DNA from 2 places in the Solibacillus ferritrahens genome. Region 2 is predicted to be linked to the other one. Evidence: riboswitches for the same ligand, from Rfam matches in the RefSeq annotation. Region 2 holds a riboswitch; the other holds the start of a gene.

Region 1 (7,675 bases), on a different contig from region 2:
TTCTAAACAGTTCATATCCCAAGTTACCGGTGTCGTTTTTTGACCGTCAGCAGTAACAGGGTATTTTTGAATATGCATTAGCGCAGAGATAACGTTCATACCTGGACGGTAAGGAACTTCAAACTTCTCAACACGTGTAGCACCGTTCTCACTATCTTGACGAACGATTTCTAACTTAACTGTTCTTTCAGTACTTACTGTTTCCATTGTTTAGTTCCCCTTTCTACGCTGAGTAGTCGCGTTTACGTGGTGGAATTAACGAAACGTCTACTTCTGCATAAGAAATAATTGGCTCGCCCGTTGCAGGGTCGAACTTCGCCATAGTTGTTTTTAAGAAGTTTTCATCATCACGTTCTGGGAATTCAGGCTTATAGTGAGCACCACGAGATTCGTTACGTAATAATGCACCCTTAGTCATAACTTTAGCTAAATATAGCATGTTCTTTAACTGACGAGTGAAGTGGGCACCTTGATTCGACCATTTTTGAGTGTCGTTAATGTTGATGTTTTCCCAACGCTCTTGTAACTCAGTTAATTTCGCATAAGTTTCTTCTAATTTTGAATTAACACGTACAACAGTCATGTTGTCAGTCATCCACTCACCTAACTCTTTATGAAGTAAGTAAGCGTTTTCTGTACCATCCATATTTAAGATAGCTTCCCATTTTTCTGTTTCTTCTTGTACGCGACGAGAGTAAATCTCTTCTGGTAAGTCTTCTGCATGCTTTTGAAGTCCTTTAATGTACTTCACAGCATTTGGTCCAGCAACCATACCACCGTAAATTGCTGATAATAGTGAGTTAGCACCTAAACGGTTTGCACCATGTTGTGAGTAATCACATTCACCCGCAGCAAATAAGCCAGGGATTTCAGTCATTTGATCATAGTCAACCCATAATCCACCCATTGAGTAGTGAACTGCAGGGAAGATTTTCATCGGTAATTTACGTGGGTCATCCCCTACGAATTTCTCGTAGATTTCAATGATACCACCTAATTTAATATCTAATTCATGTGGATCTTTGTGGGATAGGTCTAAGTATACCATGTTTTCGCCATTAATACCGAGTTTTTGATTTACACACACATCAAAAATCTCACGTGTAGCGATATCACGTGGTACTAAGTTACCGTAAGCAGGATATTTTTCTTCTAAGAAGTACCATGGCTTACCGTCTTTATAAGTCCATATACGTCCACCTTCACCACGAGCAGATTCTGACATTAGACGGTTTTTGTCGTCTCCAGGAATCGCTGTTGGGTGAATTTGGATCATTTCACCATTTGAATATGTTGCACCTTGTTGATAAACAATTGATGCTGCAGAACCTGTGTTAATTACAGAGTTCGTTGTTTTACCGAAGATAATACCAGGTCCACCAGTTGCCATAATAACAGCATCACCGCGGAATGAACGGATTTCTTCAGATTTTAAATCTTGTGCTACGATACCTCGGCAAACGCCTTCATCATCAAGAACAGCACCCAAGAATTCCCAGTGCTCATATTTTGTAACTAAACCAGCAACTTCTTGTGCACGAACTTGCTCATCTAGTGCGTATAATAATTGTTGACCTGTTGTAGCACCTGAGAATGCTGTACGGTGCATTAACGTACCTCCGAAACGACGGAAGTCAAGTAAACCTTCTGGTGTACGGTTGAACATTACACCCATACGGTCCATTAAGTGGATAATTCCAGGGGCTGCATCACACATACCCTTAACTGGTGGTTGGTTCGCTAAGAAATCTCCACCGTATACTGTATCATCAAGGTGGATCCATGGAGAATCCCCTTCACCTTTTGTATTTACTGCTCCGTTAATTCCGCCTTGTGCACATACAGAGTGTGAACGTTTTACGGGAACTAACGAGAATAATTCAACTGCAGTACCAACTTCAGCTGCTTTAATCGTAGCCATTAAGCCTGCTAAACCGCCACCAACGACGATTACTTTACTCTTTGCCATGATTATTTCTCACTCCTCATTAATTGCTAATTACTTTTACTCATAATTCATTCGAACTGCCTTTATAACTGTGTATTAGTGATCAAGTTAAATTACGAATGAGATGATAGCTGCAACACCTACGATCGCCAATATTACGAAGAATAATAACGTAACATAAGTTGCGATCTGTTGAGATTTTTTAGACTGTGTAATACCCCAGCTTACTAAGAATGACCATAGGCCGTTAGCTAAGTGGAATGCTGCTGAAACGATACCGACAATATAGAATGCCAACATTAATGGATTGTCAACGATTTCCACCATCATATCGAAGTTAACTTCAGCACCAAACGCTTTTTGAATACGCGTTTGGAAAATGTGCCACGCAATGAAAATTACTAGGAAGATTCCTGTAAAACGTTGTAAAGCAAACATCCAGTTACGGAATGTGCTGAAACGACCCGTATTGTGTGTAGATGTAAATGCAATAAACACACCATAGAATCCGTGGAACATTAATGGAATATAGATAATAATCCATTCCATTGCTAACAATAACGAATGTGGAACTAATTCCATCATACCTGTTGCGTTATTGTAAACCTCTTCACCACCAACTGCAGTGAAGTTCAAAGTTAAGTGGAACACCAAGAACAACCCGACAGGAACTACACCTAATAACGAGTGTAAGCGGCGCCATAAAAATTCACGATCTTTCGACAAAACTGTTACCCCCCTTAGTACTTGAAATACACAATGTGCAACGCCTCAAAATTGTAAACGTTGTGTTATTGACTGCGCATTTCATCATGGTACAATATTATGACATGTCCATTGTACTCTCAACAGATACTAGCGTCAAGGTAACGAGGGATATTTTATAATCATTTTAAAGACGGATTTATGCTATTTAAAGTCCAGTTTTTTCTACTTATAACTATTTTCTTCCTGAAAGAATGAAAATTATAAGAAAATTTATGAAAGAGGTTTTTAATATGGAGGGGTACAAAATGAAAACGATTCCAAGTTTTGGATATGAAATCCTTCGCGATCATCTTCTACCATCGATTTTAGGTAAGCATGAGGAAGATGTTTTATATTGGGCAGGGAAAGAACTCGCACGTAAATTTCCGCTATTTGCCATGGATGAGCTTCCTTCATTTTTTGGGGAGGCCGGTTGGGGTCAGTTAATTTTAGATAAAGAAATAAAGGATGAACTTCATTACATACTTATGACAACCGAGGAAATGTCGATTAATATTGAGCAGCGCTGTTTTCGTTTAGAGGCTGGCTTTTTGGCCGAGCAAAAACAAAAGCAACTCGGTTACTTAACCGAATGCTATGTAGAAAAAATCGAAAAGAAGAATTACGTCAAATTCATTTTAAAGTGGGATTTAAAAGAGAAGATTTGAGCATAACTAAAAACTGTTGCTTTTTTTTAGAAAGCAACAGTTTTTAGTTCCTTTAATATCATAAATATAGCATTATCACTATTAATTAGCACCAAGAAAGCTCTAAATTTATCTTCTACCTTATTTTATGAAGCCGGAACTTCCTTCATTGCTATATTAAATTCCTCATGCAAAGCGTTTGCAGCATACACCATATCTTCTTGTGGAACAACGACTGACACTTTTATTTCAGATGTACTAACCATTTTAACCGGAATATGCTCACGTCCTAGACGCGCAAACATGCGTGCCGCAACTCCTGGATTCGAAGCCATCGCTGATCCAATAATCGATACTTTAGCCAAACCGACTTCAAAATCTGCAAAACTAAATCCTAGTGACAGTTTACTCGATTCTAATACACGTAAAGCTTCTGCAAACTCTACTTTAGATATTGTAAAGGAAATAGTAGGCTTTATCCCATCAATTACTGCCTGCACAATAATATCAACATTGATATCATTTTCTGCTAAAACACTAAATACTTCGGCTAATGACGCTGTTTCATATGAATCATATCCAATTGTTAAACGAATAATATCAGATTCGTATGCCACCCCGCGCACAAGTAAATTCTTTTCCATGTCTACATCCCCTTTTATTAATGTACCTTCTACATCCTCTTTAGCTGAGCGTACAACGATTGGCATATTGTATTTTTTTGCAAGCTCAACCGCACGAGGATGCAAAATTTTAGTACCTAAATTTGAAAACTCCAACATTTCATCATATGAAATCTCAGAAAGTTTTGTAGCACTTTCAACACGCTGAGGATCTGCCGTATAAATACCCTCCACCGATGAATAAATATCGACACGCTCCGCATTTAAAGCAACCGCTAATGCAACAGCGGAAGTTTCAGATCCACCTTTCCCTAATGTCGAAATGTTATCGGTCTCTGTTATTCCTTGAAAACCTGATACAACAACGATTTCTCCTAATTCAAAATGCTTTTCAATACGTTTATTATCTACAAAATCAATCCGGGCATTACCATATTTTTCATTCGTTTGAATACCTGCCTGCCAACCGACAAGTGAAACTGCTTTCCCACCATGCTCTTGAATCGCTATTGCAAGAAGGGCACTAGTCAACTGCGCTCCTGTAGCGATTAATGCATCCATATCACGCTTCGACGGTTCATGCGTAATTTCCGCTGCAAATTGGCGTAAATTTTGACGAATGGGTGTCATCGAAGAAACGACAACGACTAAGTTTATGCCGCGACCTTGCTCTTTTATCACCTTTTTTGCAACCTGTACTATTTTTTCTGTTGTTGCCAACATAGGTCCACCAAACTTTACTACGACTGTTTGCAATCTCTTCCACTCCTTATTTTTGCGCATAAAAAAAAACGACTTTCCATATGTTCATGGAAAGTCGCCGTCAATACAAATAAAAGTTTATATGCTTTTCAGGATAGCTCTCCAGAACATAAAGTTCTGACAATCTTACATTTCTTAAATGTAAAACCAGCAAAACACGTGAACAATACGCATTTCACTTCGGCAGAATTCCCTTTCAATTGCTGTCGCTGGAATTGTTCTTCCTCGAGCAATTTACTCTTTAATACTGCACCTCTATCATTAGTAACTATTGAATTACCATTTATAGTAACATAACCTTATTATTTATTCAATGATGCTTCGTGAAAATGGCGATAAATCACTTCTGCTAATTTTGCAGGGACACCGGCTTCTTGCAATTGCAGCTCAGTTGCTTCACGAATTTTCTTCACCGATCCGAAATGCTTCATAAGTTGTTGTTTACGTTTAGGTCCTACCCCTGCAATGCCATCAAGTACGGATGTAATTGCATTCGTCTGATGTTGTTGACGCAAAAATGTAATGGCAAACCGGTGTACTTCATCTTGTATACGCTGCAATAAGTAAAATCCATCACTTGTCCGTTTTAAAGGTACAACTTCCGGTGGAGCACCAAACAACAGCTGTGATGTATTATGCTTATCATCTTTTGCAAGACCTGCTATTGGGATCATTAATCCTAACTCATCTTCAATTACTTCTCTTGCGACCTCCATTTGTCCCTTTCCCCCATCAATTAGGATTAAGTCCGGTAGTGGTAAATTCTCCCGCAATACTCGTGTATAACGACGACGAATGACCTCTTGCATCGCGCCATAATCATCATGTTTTGCGGCTTCCCGCGTTTTATATTTCCGGTATTCTTTTTTTGCAGGCTTCCCGTCAACAAAAACAACCATTGCAGAAACAGGATCCGCACCGTGCATATGACTATTATCAAAAGCTTCTATACGGAGTGGCAATGGAATTTGCATAGCTTCGGCAAGTGCTTCACAAGCTCCTACTGTTCGTTCTTCCTGCCGCTCAATTAACTGGAATTTCCCATGTATTGCAATATTGGCATTTTTCATCGCTAGATCGACCAGCTCTTTTTTTGTTCCGCGCTTTGGGGTTTGTACCTTTACATTTAAAAGCTTTTGCAAAATCGTTCCATCAATTGTCTTTGGTACGAAAATCTCTTTTGGTAGTAAATGATGTGGCTGCTCGTAAAAACGTCCGACAAATGTTAAAAATTCTTCTTCCGCCTCGTTATAAATAGGGAAAATGGAAACATCACGTTCAATTAATTTTCCTTGCCGTACAAAAAATACTTGTACACACATCCAGCCTTTTTCGACCGCATAGCCAAATACATCTCGATTGCTCAAATCATCCGATACTATTTTTTGCTTTTGCATAACCTGCTCGATATGTGCAATTAAATCCCGGAATTCCTTGGCCCGTTCAAATTCAAGCTTTTCGGCGGCATCCAGCATTTTTTGCTGAAGGTCATTTTGAATCTCTTCGACACCACCGTTTAGAAACTTTGAAATTTCACCAATCATTTCATCATATACTTGTTTTTCAATGTCTTTTACACAGGGGGCTAAACATTGCCCTAAATGATAATACAGGCATACTTGATTTGGCAGATGTGTACATTTACGAAGTGGATATAAACGATCGAGCAATTTCCGCGTTTCATTGGCAGCATACGCATTTGGATAAGGTCCAAAATATTTTGCCTTATCCTTTTTTACTTTCCTAGTTGTTATTATTCGAGGGTAACGTTCATTCGTTATTTTTATATAAGGATATGTTTTATCATCTGTTAACTTCACATTATATTTCGGATCATGTAATTTTATTAAATTCAGCTCTAGTATAAGTGCTTCAAGATCACTTGAAGTTACAATATATTCAAAGTCCTCTATTTCACTGACTAATCTCGCTGTTTTACCATCATGGCTGCCTGTAAAATACGAACGCACTCGGTTTTTTAATACTTTCGCCTTGCCGACATATATTATTGTGCCTTGACGGTCTTTCATAATATAGCAGCCGGACTCATTCGGTAATATTTCTAGCTTTGCTTTAATATTTGCATTCATATTCTCACCCATTTGGATATGTCATTCACTTTATTTTAACTTATAGTCCTATAAGAAAAAAGCCGTACACCTTATTAGGCATACGGCTTTACAATTTAATTATTTGTTATCGTTAATAAAGTCGATTAAAGCTTCTTTTGGCATGAAGCCAGCAGTTTTTGCTTTTAATTCACCATCAACAAATAATAATAATGATGGGATTGACATAATTTGATAATCTGCAGCAGTGCCTTGGTTGTTATCTACATCCACTTTTACGATTTTTACATCGTTACCGATTTCTGCATCTAATTCTTCAAGAACTGGAGCAATCATTTTACATGGTCCGCACCATGCAGCCCAAAAGTCTACTAAAACTGTGCCGTTTGAAATTTCCTGTGGGAAAGTTTGATCTGTACCGTGTACAATTGCCATAATAAAATAGCCTCCTTCAATAACATATGGTTGTAGTATAGCATGTTTTGCCATTTAAAAAGTAGTAAAATGCTCGGGAATATGAACGCAGGATATTTCACCGTCTTTTTTCATGTTTTTCCCATTTATTTCGGACATAAAAAGCTTCCCTCAAAAGAGGGAAGCTTACTTATTATGCGTTTACTTTAAGCGCTTTAAATTCTTCGATTAACATTGGTACTACTTCAAATAAATCGCCTACAATACCATAGTCCGCTACTTTGAAAATGTTTGCTTCCGGATCTTTGTTAATGGCAACGATTACTTTCGAATTCGACATACCAGCCATATGTTGGATAGCACCAGAAATACCAGCTGCAATATAAAGGTCAGGTGTTACTACTTTACCTGTTTGACCAATTTGTAATGAGTAATCACAATATTCTGCGTCACATGCACCACGAG
Region 2 (7,675 bases):
GGATTTGAATATGGTTATAATTTAGAAAACGAAAACGTACTATCTGTATGGGAAGCGCAATTCGGTGACTTCGCAAACATGGCACAAGTAATGTTTGATAACTTCATCTCAAGTGCACGCTCTAAATGGGGACAAAAATCTGGTTTCGTACTTCTATTACCACATGGTTATGAAGGTCAAGGTCCAGAGCACTCATCTAGCCGTATGGAACGTTTCCTACAATTATCAGCTGAAAATAACTGGTTCGTAGCAAACTGCTCTAACGCAGGTAACTACTACCACTTATTGCGTCGTCAAGCTGCTTTATTAGGTACTGAAGGTGTACGCCCATTAATAGTGGTATCTCCAAAATCACTACTACGCCACCCATTAGCTGCAGCGACAGCTGAACAACTAGCTACTGGTCGATTCCAGGAAGTTATTGAACAGCCAGGTTTAGGTAAAAATCCTAAGTCTGTAGAAAAAGTAGTACTTGGAACAGGTAAAGTAATGATAGATTTAGCAGAGCGTGTAAAAGATGGCGAAGGTTTTGACCACCTGCACATCGTTCGTGTTGAACAAATTTACCCATTCCCTGCACAACAAGTGAAAGATATTATCGCTCGCTTCCCGAATGTGAAGGAAATTGTATGGGTACAGGAAGAGCCGAAAAACCAAGGCTCATGGACTTATGTTCTTGAAACATTATATGATATTGCTGAAGGCAAAAAAGTTCGCTATGTAGGTCGCCCTGCAATGAGCTCAACTTCTGAAGGTGATGGCGATTCACATAAAGCAGCTCAAGCGAAATTAGTAAATGAAGCACTTGAAAAATAATATAATCGATTGATTGATACCCAAGCTACTTCTATATAAGGTAGGGGTAGCTTGCTATACAATAACTGTATAGCGTAATAAAAGGAGGATATGAACGTGGCTGAAATTAAAGTCCCTGAATTAGCAGAATCAATTACTGAAGGCACAATTGCCCAGTGGGTTAAAAAAGTTGGAGATCGCGTAGAAAAAGGCGAATTCATCGTAGAATTAGAAACAGATAAAGTAAACGCTGAAATCATCTCTGAAGAAGCAGGCGTATTAACTCAAATTTTAGCTGAAGAAGGCGATACTGTATTAGTTGGACAAGTAATCGCGGTAGTTGAAGCTGGCGAAGGCGCAGCTCCAGCACCTGCAGCAAAAGAGGAAGCACCAGCACCTGCTGCACCTGCAAAAGAAGAAGCTCCTAAAGCAGCAGCACCAGCTCCAGTAGCAGTTGAAGAAACTTCAGGTGAGCGAGTAATTGCTTCACCAGCAGCTCGTAAATTAGCTCGTGAAAAAGGCATTGACTTAGCAGCGATCTCTCCAGTAGATCCTCAAGGTCGTGTACGTGTTCAAGACGTAGCAGCTCATGGCACAGCGCCTGCAGCACCTGCTCAAGCAGCAGCTCCAGCTGGAAATGGTCCAATGATCTTCACACCAGCAGCTGACACTGATCGTGTAACTGTTGAAAAAATGAGCCGTCGTCGTCAAACAATTGCAAAACGTTTATTAGAAGTTAAACAATCAACTGCAATGTTAACTACATTCAACGAAATCGACATGACTAACATCATGGCATTACGTAAACGTAAACAAGAACAATTCGTGAAAGCAAACGACATCAAATTAGGTTTCATGTCATTCTTCACAAAAGCAGTAGTTGCAGCACTTAAAAAATATCCATACGTTAACGCTCAAATTAACGGTGACGAAATTCACTTAAACAACTTCTTCGATATCGGGATCGCGGTATCAACTGAAGAAGGTTTAGTAGTACCAGTAGTTCGTGATGCTAACGCTAAGAACTTCGCTGAAATCGAGAAAAACATCGCTGAGCTTGCAGGTAAAGCTCGCGACAAAAAATTAGGCTTAAACGACATGGCTGGTGGATCTTTCACAATCACAAACGGTGGTGTATTCGGTTCATTAATGTCAACGCCTATCATGAACGGTACACAAGCTGGTATTTTAGGTATGCACTCAATCGTTAACCGTCCAGTAGCTGTTAACGGTGAAGTTCAAATCCGCCCAATGATGTACGTGGCATTATCTTATGACCACCGTATCATCGATGGTAAAGATTCTGTTGGCTTCTTAAAAACAGTTAAAGAAATGATTGAAAACCCAGAAGATTTATTATTAAATTCATAATTAAAACTTTGAAAGCTAATTCGTAATTTATATTGCGAATTAGCTTTTTTTTATTTAAATTTCAGAAAAATGAGTGTTGACGGAAAAGTTGGAATAATGTTAAACTTAGACTATTAATTTAATAACAAAACCTCACAGCTTAGTGAGGTAGAGGTGCGGTATTTAATAGTTTTGTATGGAGTCATTGAGCTGACAGTGAAGTATAAAAGAAGGAAATATCGCCGAAGTGTTGTTTTAGCTCGATTTAACAGCGCTGGGTCTGTAATAAATAATTGCAGGACTGTCTCAATCTTCTTCCCGGATGATTGAGGTGTGCTATCTCATATTGGGAACTGTAGAGGATTTGGGCTAATCGTGAATGTAAACGACCTAAGGATATCCTTTTAGGTTGTTTTTTTTCATTTCTAAAAGCCGGAAATATATTTAATAAGGAGAGAATTGACTTGAAAAAGAAACTATTAATGGTAATTACTGCAATGATGACGATTTTTGTACTTGCAGCATGTGGTACAGATGATGAAAAATCAACTGGTTCAGACAAGAAAGTATTAAAGGTTGGTATGGAAGCCGGTTATGCACCATTTAACTGGTCACAAAAAGGTGATTCAAACGGTGGAGTACCGATTGATGGTTCTAAAGAATACGCAGCAGGCTATGATGTGGAAATCGCGAAAAAAATTGCTGAAGGCTTAGATATGGAATTAAAAGTTGTGAAAACAGACTGGGATGGGTTAATTCCTTCATTGCAATCAGGCGCAATTGATTTAGTAATTGCAGGAATGTCGCCAATGCCGGATCGTAAGGAAGCAATCGATTTTACAGAAAACTATTATACAAGTGATTATGTAATCGTAGTTAAAGAAGATGGTCCATATGCTAATGCAACATCATTATCTGATTTCTCGGGTGCAAAAATTACAGGTCAGCAAGCGACAACACACTATGATGTAATTGACCAAATCGAAGGTGTAAATAAGCAGGTAGCAGCAACTGACTTTGGTGCAATGCGCGTGCAATTACAATCAGGTGCAATCGATGGCTACGTTTCTGAGCGACCTGAGGGTATTTCTGCTGAAATGGCATTAAACAACATTAAGTATATCGTTCCAGAACCAAACTTCGAAGCAGATGAAGCGTCTACAGCTGTAGCAGTAGGGTTGAAAAAGGGATCTGATTTACGTGAACAAATTAACAAAGTATTAGCTGAAATTTCGGAAGAAGAGCGTCAACAATTAATGGAAGACGCTATTGCAAATCAACCAGCAGCACAGTAAACCGTGCAGCAATGATGTTTTAATTAAGGTTGTCTTGCCGGCAAACGGGAGACAACCTTTTTCTATTATCATCACCCAATACATATAGAATATTAATAAGAAAGAATTGGAGGACAAGGCTATGGCATTTTTGGAATCATCATGGAACTTGTTTACGAACAACTGGGATTTATTCGTACGTGGAGCTTGGACTGCACTTCTATTGGCAATTATCGGAACTATTTGTGGAACACTAATCGGATTTTTTATCGGAATTATGCATACGATTCCTAAACGTAAAAAGAATGTAAAATCAATGCTTTTAAAAGTATTCAATTTCATATTAACCGCATATGTGGAAATATTTAGGGGAACGCCAATGATGGTTCAAGCCATGGTTGTGTTTTACGGTCTTGTTTATTTAGGAATTGATATTGACCGCTTTTTAGCAGCTTCTCTCGTTATAAGCTTAAACACAGGAGCCTATATGGCGGAATATGTGCGTGGGGGTATTGTATCGATTGATAAAGGGCAATTTGAGGCAGCTCAGGCAATCGGGATGAATCATCTTCAAACAATGATTCATATCGTCATACCACAAGTAGCACGAAATATCTTACCTGCTACAGGTAACCAATTCGTTATGAATATTAAAGACTCTTCGGTTTTAAGTGTTATTTCCGTAGTAGAACTATTCTTTACAGCGAACTCGATTGCCGGTAGTAACTATAAATATATCGAAGCATTCTTTATTGCAACGGTATTGTACTTCATTATGACATTTACCGTAACGCGGTTCTTATTACTGTTTGAGAAGAAGATGGATGGACCCGCTTCCTATAAAGTGGAGCTCATTACAGGCAATAAGCTAGAAAAGGATGGTAAATAAACTATGACAGTTGTAATTGACATTAACCATTTAAATAAAAAATTCGGTGATCATGAAGTATTAAAAGATGTTAATTTCCAGGTAAATAAAGGAGAGGTTGTTACATTAATCGGTTCTTCTGGATCGGGGAAATCTACATTGTTACGATGCATTAACCTTCTAGAAACACCTACAGCTGGGGAAATCATATACAACGGCGAAAATATACTAAATGATGGTCATCATATAGAAAAGTACCGCACACATTTAGGTATGGTTTTCCAGCAGTTTAATTTGTTCAATAATTTGGATGTACTTAATAACTGTATGGTCGGTCAAATAAAAGTACTGAAGCGTACAAAAGAAGAAGCACAGCAAAATGCGTTCAAATATTTAGAACTGGTTGGCATGAGTGCTTATAAAAATGCGAAGCCAAAACATTTATCAGGTGGTCAAAAGCAACGTGTGGCAATAGCGCGTGCATTAGCGATGGACCCGGATGTGATGTTGTTCGATGAACCGACGTCTGCACTCGATCCGGAAATGGTGGGGGAAGTATTGAAAGTAATGCGTCATCTCGCAGATCAGGGAAATACAATGCTGATTGTCACACATGAGATGGAATTTGCAAAGGAAGTATCCGACCGCATCGTTTTTATGGATAAAGGAGTAATTGTAGAAGAAGGTCCTCCTGAAGCAATACTTGTAAATCCAAGTCACGAACGGACGAAGGAATTTTTAAAACGTACATTGCGCTAAAAATAGCATTAGGAGAAAAAGTAGCTACAAAAGTAACTTTATCGCAATAAAAAACAAGGAGGTTCCCGAAAAATTCATTTTCGGAACACGCCCTTGTTTTTCTTTTGCCAATCTTTATTTTCTTGAGTTCCATTCACTTATAAGTATAAAGACAACAGCAAATGCAATTGCTATTGCAAAAAACCACATAGGAACACTACCAAATGCCATAAATTCCACCTCTGTTTGTGAGTTTACCATGTACTATTGCTTCTATCAATTATTGGCACTTGTCGTTTTTTATACGATCGAGGCTTTCCTAGAACGGAAAAATCATATAAAATAGAAGGGTATAGATATTTGTTAAAAGTGAGGGAACAGCATGCTACATTTAAAATGGAAAGATGCACCTACGATTCGTACAGTAAAGTGTGTACATACGGATGCATCAAAGTATTTAGTATCAAATGTTTTAACAGTTGGTAAGGAATATGAAGTGAAGAATGAGACAGAAGAATTCATTTTTGTTATCGATAACACAGGTGAAGTTGGCGGATTCTACAAAGAGTATTTTGCATAAAAATTATGGGTACGTAAAAGGTTGTTATGACTTTTACGTACCCGTTTTTTATTTTTGTTCTAAAATGATGTGTTCGATCTCATGGCGCTTTTCGTCTGTTTTCACGTGCATACGTAACGTGTCTTCGATATCATGCAATAGTTGAAGCTGAGTTTGTTTAAAACGGTCGACATCGTTATGGGATAGTGCTTGACGTTTTGCTGCCTTACTGGAAGCCTCCAGCATCTTTCCGTTTTTCCGCATTAATTGTTCTGATGCAGTCATGAGACGCTCCTGTGATTGCATAGCACGACGTTGATTGTTCATATTCAATAACATCGCAATTTGCGATTGCCATAGAGGAATTGTCGTCATGATGGAACTTTGGATTTTTTCGATTAACATTTGATTTGTTTGTTGAATCATACGGATTTGGGGTGCATATTGGATGGCAACTTCCCGCGAAAGCTCTAAATCATACATACGACGGTCAATCCATTCAATTTGCATTTCTAAATCTTTCAGGTCATGCTGTTTAAAAGGGTTTTGACCTTCTACTACCTCCTGTTGAAGGGCAGGCAACACAACATCCCTCATATGCTGTTTTTTTACTTCAAGAGTCGCAATATAAACATTGATTTCCTGAAAGTATTCCTCATTCATTGCATATAATTTATTTAAAAACTGGTAATCATTCAGTAGAGCACTTTGATTATATTCTAATTGAATACTTAATCGGTCTATTCTTTTACTTAATTTATTATAATGAGTCATTATTTCCTGAATAGATTGCTTGGAACGGCTAAATAACTTAGCAAAAAAACCTTTCTCCTGTTCAATTAAGGCATCTGGATCAATCATTTCTAAGTGTTGCATTAAATCCGAGAGTACTTCACCGACTTTTCGGACATCTTTACGCTGGATATATTGAAGCATTTGGGAAGTGAATTTCTTTAAGGCTTCCTGAGCGGGCAGGCCGAATGAAAGAACATCTTCATATTGTTTCGGTTCAAGATTTTGCGCTAATTGTAAAACCTTTTGTTTCATTTGATTTGATAATGATGCGAAAAGCGGTGAGGCTGCATTGTTAGCAACATTCACCGCAAATTGTTCTTTACTTACTTGTAAGTCAGTATTCTCACTCGTTGTAAAGGCATCAAATGGATTATTCGTCATATTCATTTGTTACTCACCGCCGATTTTTAATCGATCTCTTCGTTTTTCATTCGACATTTTTGCAAAGTCAAGTTCGATTTTCAAGTTTTCGATATCCGATGATAGAGCACTCTTCAAATCGGATTCCATCGTTATTTGAAGCTCCTTCAAGGTTTTGCGTGTATCTTCCAGAGCTAAATGTACATCCGTACCAGGAACTTGTTCTTTCGTTAATAATGTATATTTATCCGACAGCTCAACAGCTGAAGGTAAGTGTGCATAGAAGAAATCTTCTACTGCATAAAACTTTTGGGGGTTAGTCTGTACAATATTGATGATGCGTTTTGATAATTTAGACATTTCATTTATTTGTTTAAATGAGCGTACAGAACGTACACGGATATATTGCTGGTTTAATGCCTGAATATGTGCACGGGCCTGTTTAATTTGTGCTTCGATTAAATTGTATTCGGATTTGGACAGTCCCAGCCTTTTACTTTGAGTAGTTTTCTGTATAGCCAATGTCACTTTGTTGCTAATGAAATAGGCACCTACTCCAAGAGGTAGTGCAAGCATCGTCGCTATACCCGATAAATTTACAAAAGTAAGTGTTAGAGCAGTTGAGAAGACTAAAAAGTTTATTAAGTGTCTTGTAAGAAAATTTATAGGACCAAGCATTTTCGTACCTCCTTTACTCGATACTATTGATACGTTTGAAATGAAAAAAAGTTTCAGACAATAAATCTTTCATAAAAAAAATGAAAGTCTCTTATCTAATCGTATCAATTTTTAGTTTAAAAAACAAAGTAAAACGATTTGGAAATGGGGAAGCCACTCAGAAATATTCTGTGCAGTTTGTAAGGAAAGTAGCCAACTCCCATTAATAAATTTAACGATTCTTTTACCCACGCTCTATCATATGAAAATATGCATTAT

Evidence for each region. A riboswitch is a leader RNA that binds a small molecule or an ion and turns the genes downstream of it on or off. The one in region 2 is predicted to bind lysine.
Region 1: it holds a riboswitch for lysine, as region 2 does, so the genes downstream of both, SNE38_RS15860 (aspartate kinase) here and SNE38_RS12825 (transporter substrate-binding domain-containing protein) in region 2, are expected to answer to the same signal.

What each region holds. Positions count from the first base shown of each region.
Region 1 covers NZ_JAXCLE010000019.1:25,591-33,265, reverse strand. Annotated here, with positions in the region: gene sdhB (succinate dehydrogenase iron-sulfur subunit) at 1-207, opposite strand, end outside; gene sdhA (succinate dehydrogenase flavoprotein subunit) at 224-1,969, opposite strand; gene SNE38_RS15870 (succinate dehydrogenase cytochrome b558 subunit) at 2,057-2,674, opposite strand; gene SNE38_RS15865 (YslB family protein) at 2,947-3,363, shown strand; gene SNE38_RS15860 (aspartate kinase) at 3,489-4,721, opposite strand; lysine riboswitch at 4,815-4,993, opposite strand; gene uvrC (excinuclease ABC subunit UvrC) at 5,030-6,817, opposite strand; gene trxA (thioredoxin) at 6,917-7,231, opposite strand; gene SNE38_RS15845 (electron transfer flavoprotein subunit alpha/FixB family protein) at 7,404-7,675, opposite strand, start outside.
Region 2 covers NZ_JAXCLE010000012.1:75,166-82,840, reverse strand. Annotated here, with positions in the region: gene SNE38_RS12835 (2-oxoglutarate dehydrogenase E1 component) at 1-816, shown strand, start outside; gene odhB (2-oxoglutarate dehydrogenase complex dihydrolipoyllysine-residue succinyltransferase) at 913-2,166, shown strand; lysine riboswitch at 2,307-2,492, shown strand; gene SNE38_RS12825 (transporter substrate-binding domain-containing protein) at 2,610-3,440, shown strand; gene SNE38_RS12820 (amino acid ABC transporter permease) at 3,562-4,308, shown strand; gene SNE38_RS12815 (amino acid ABC transporter ATP-binding protein) at 4,312-5,046, shown strand; gene SNE38_RS12810 (hypothetical protein) at 5,161-5,286, opposite strand; gene SNE38_RS12805 (DUF6501 family protein) at 5,408-5,605, shown strand; gene SNE38_RS12800 (toxic anion resistance protein) at 5,654-6,766, opposite strand; gene SNE38_RS12795 (5-bromo-4-chloroindolyl phosphate hydrolysis family protein) at 6,770-7,417, opposite strand.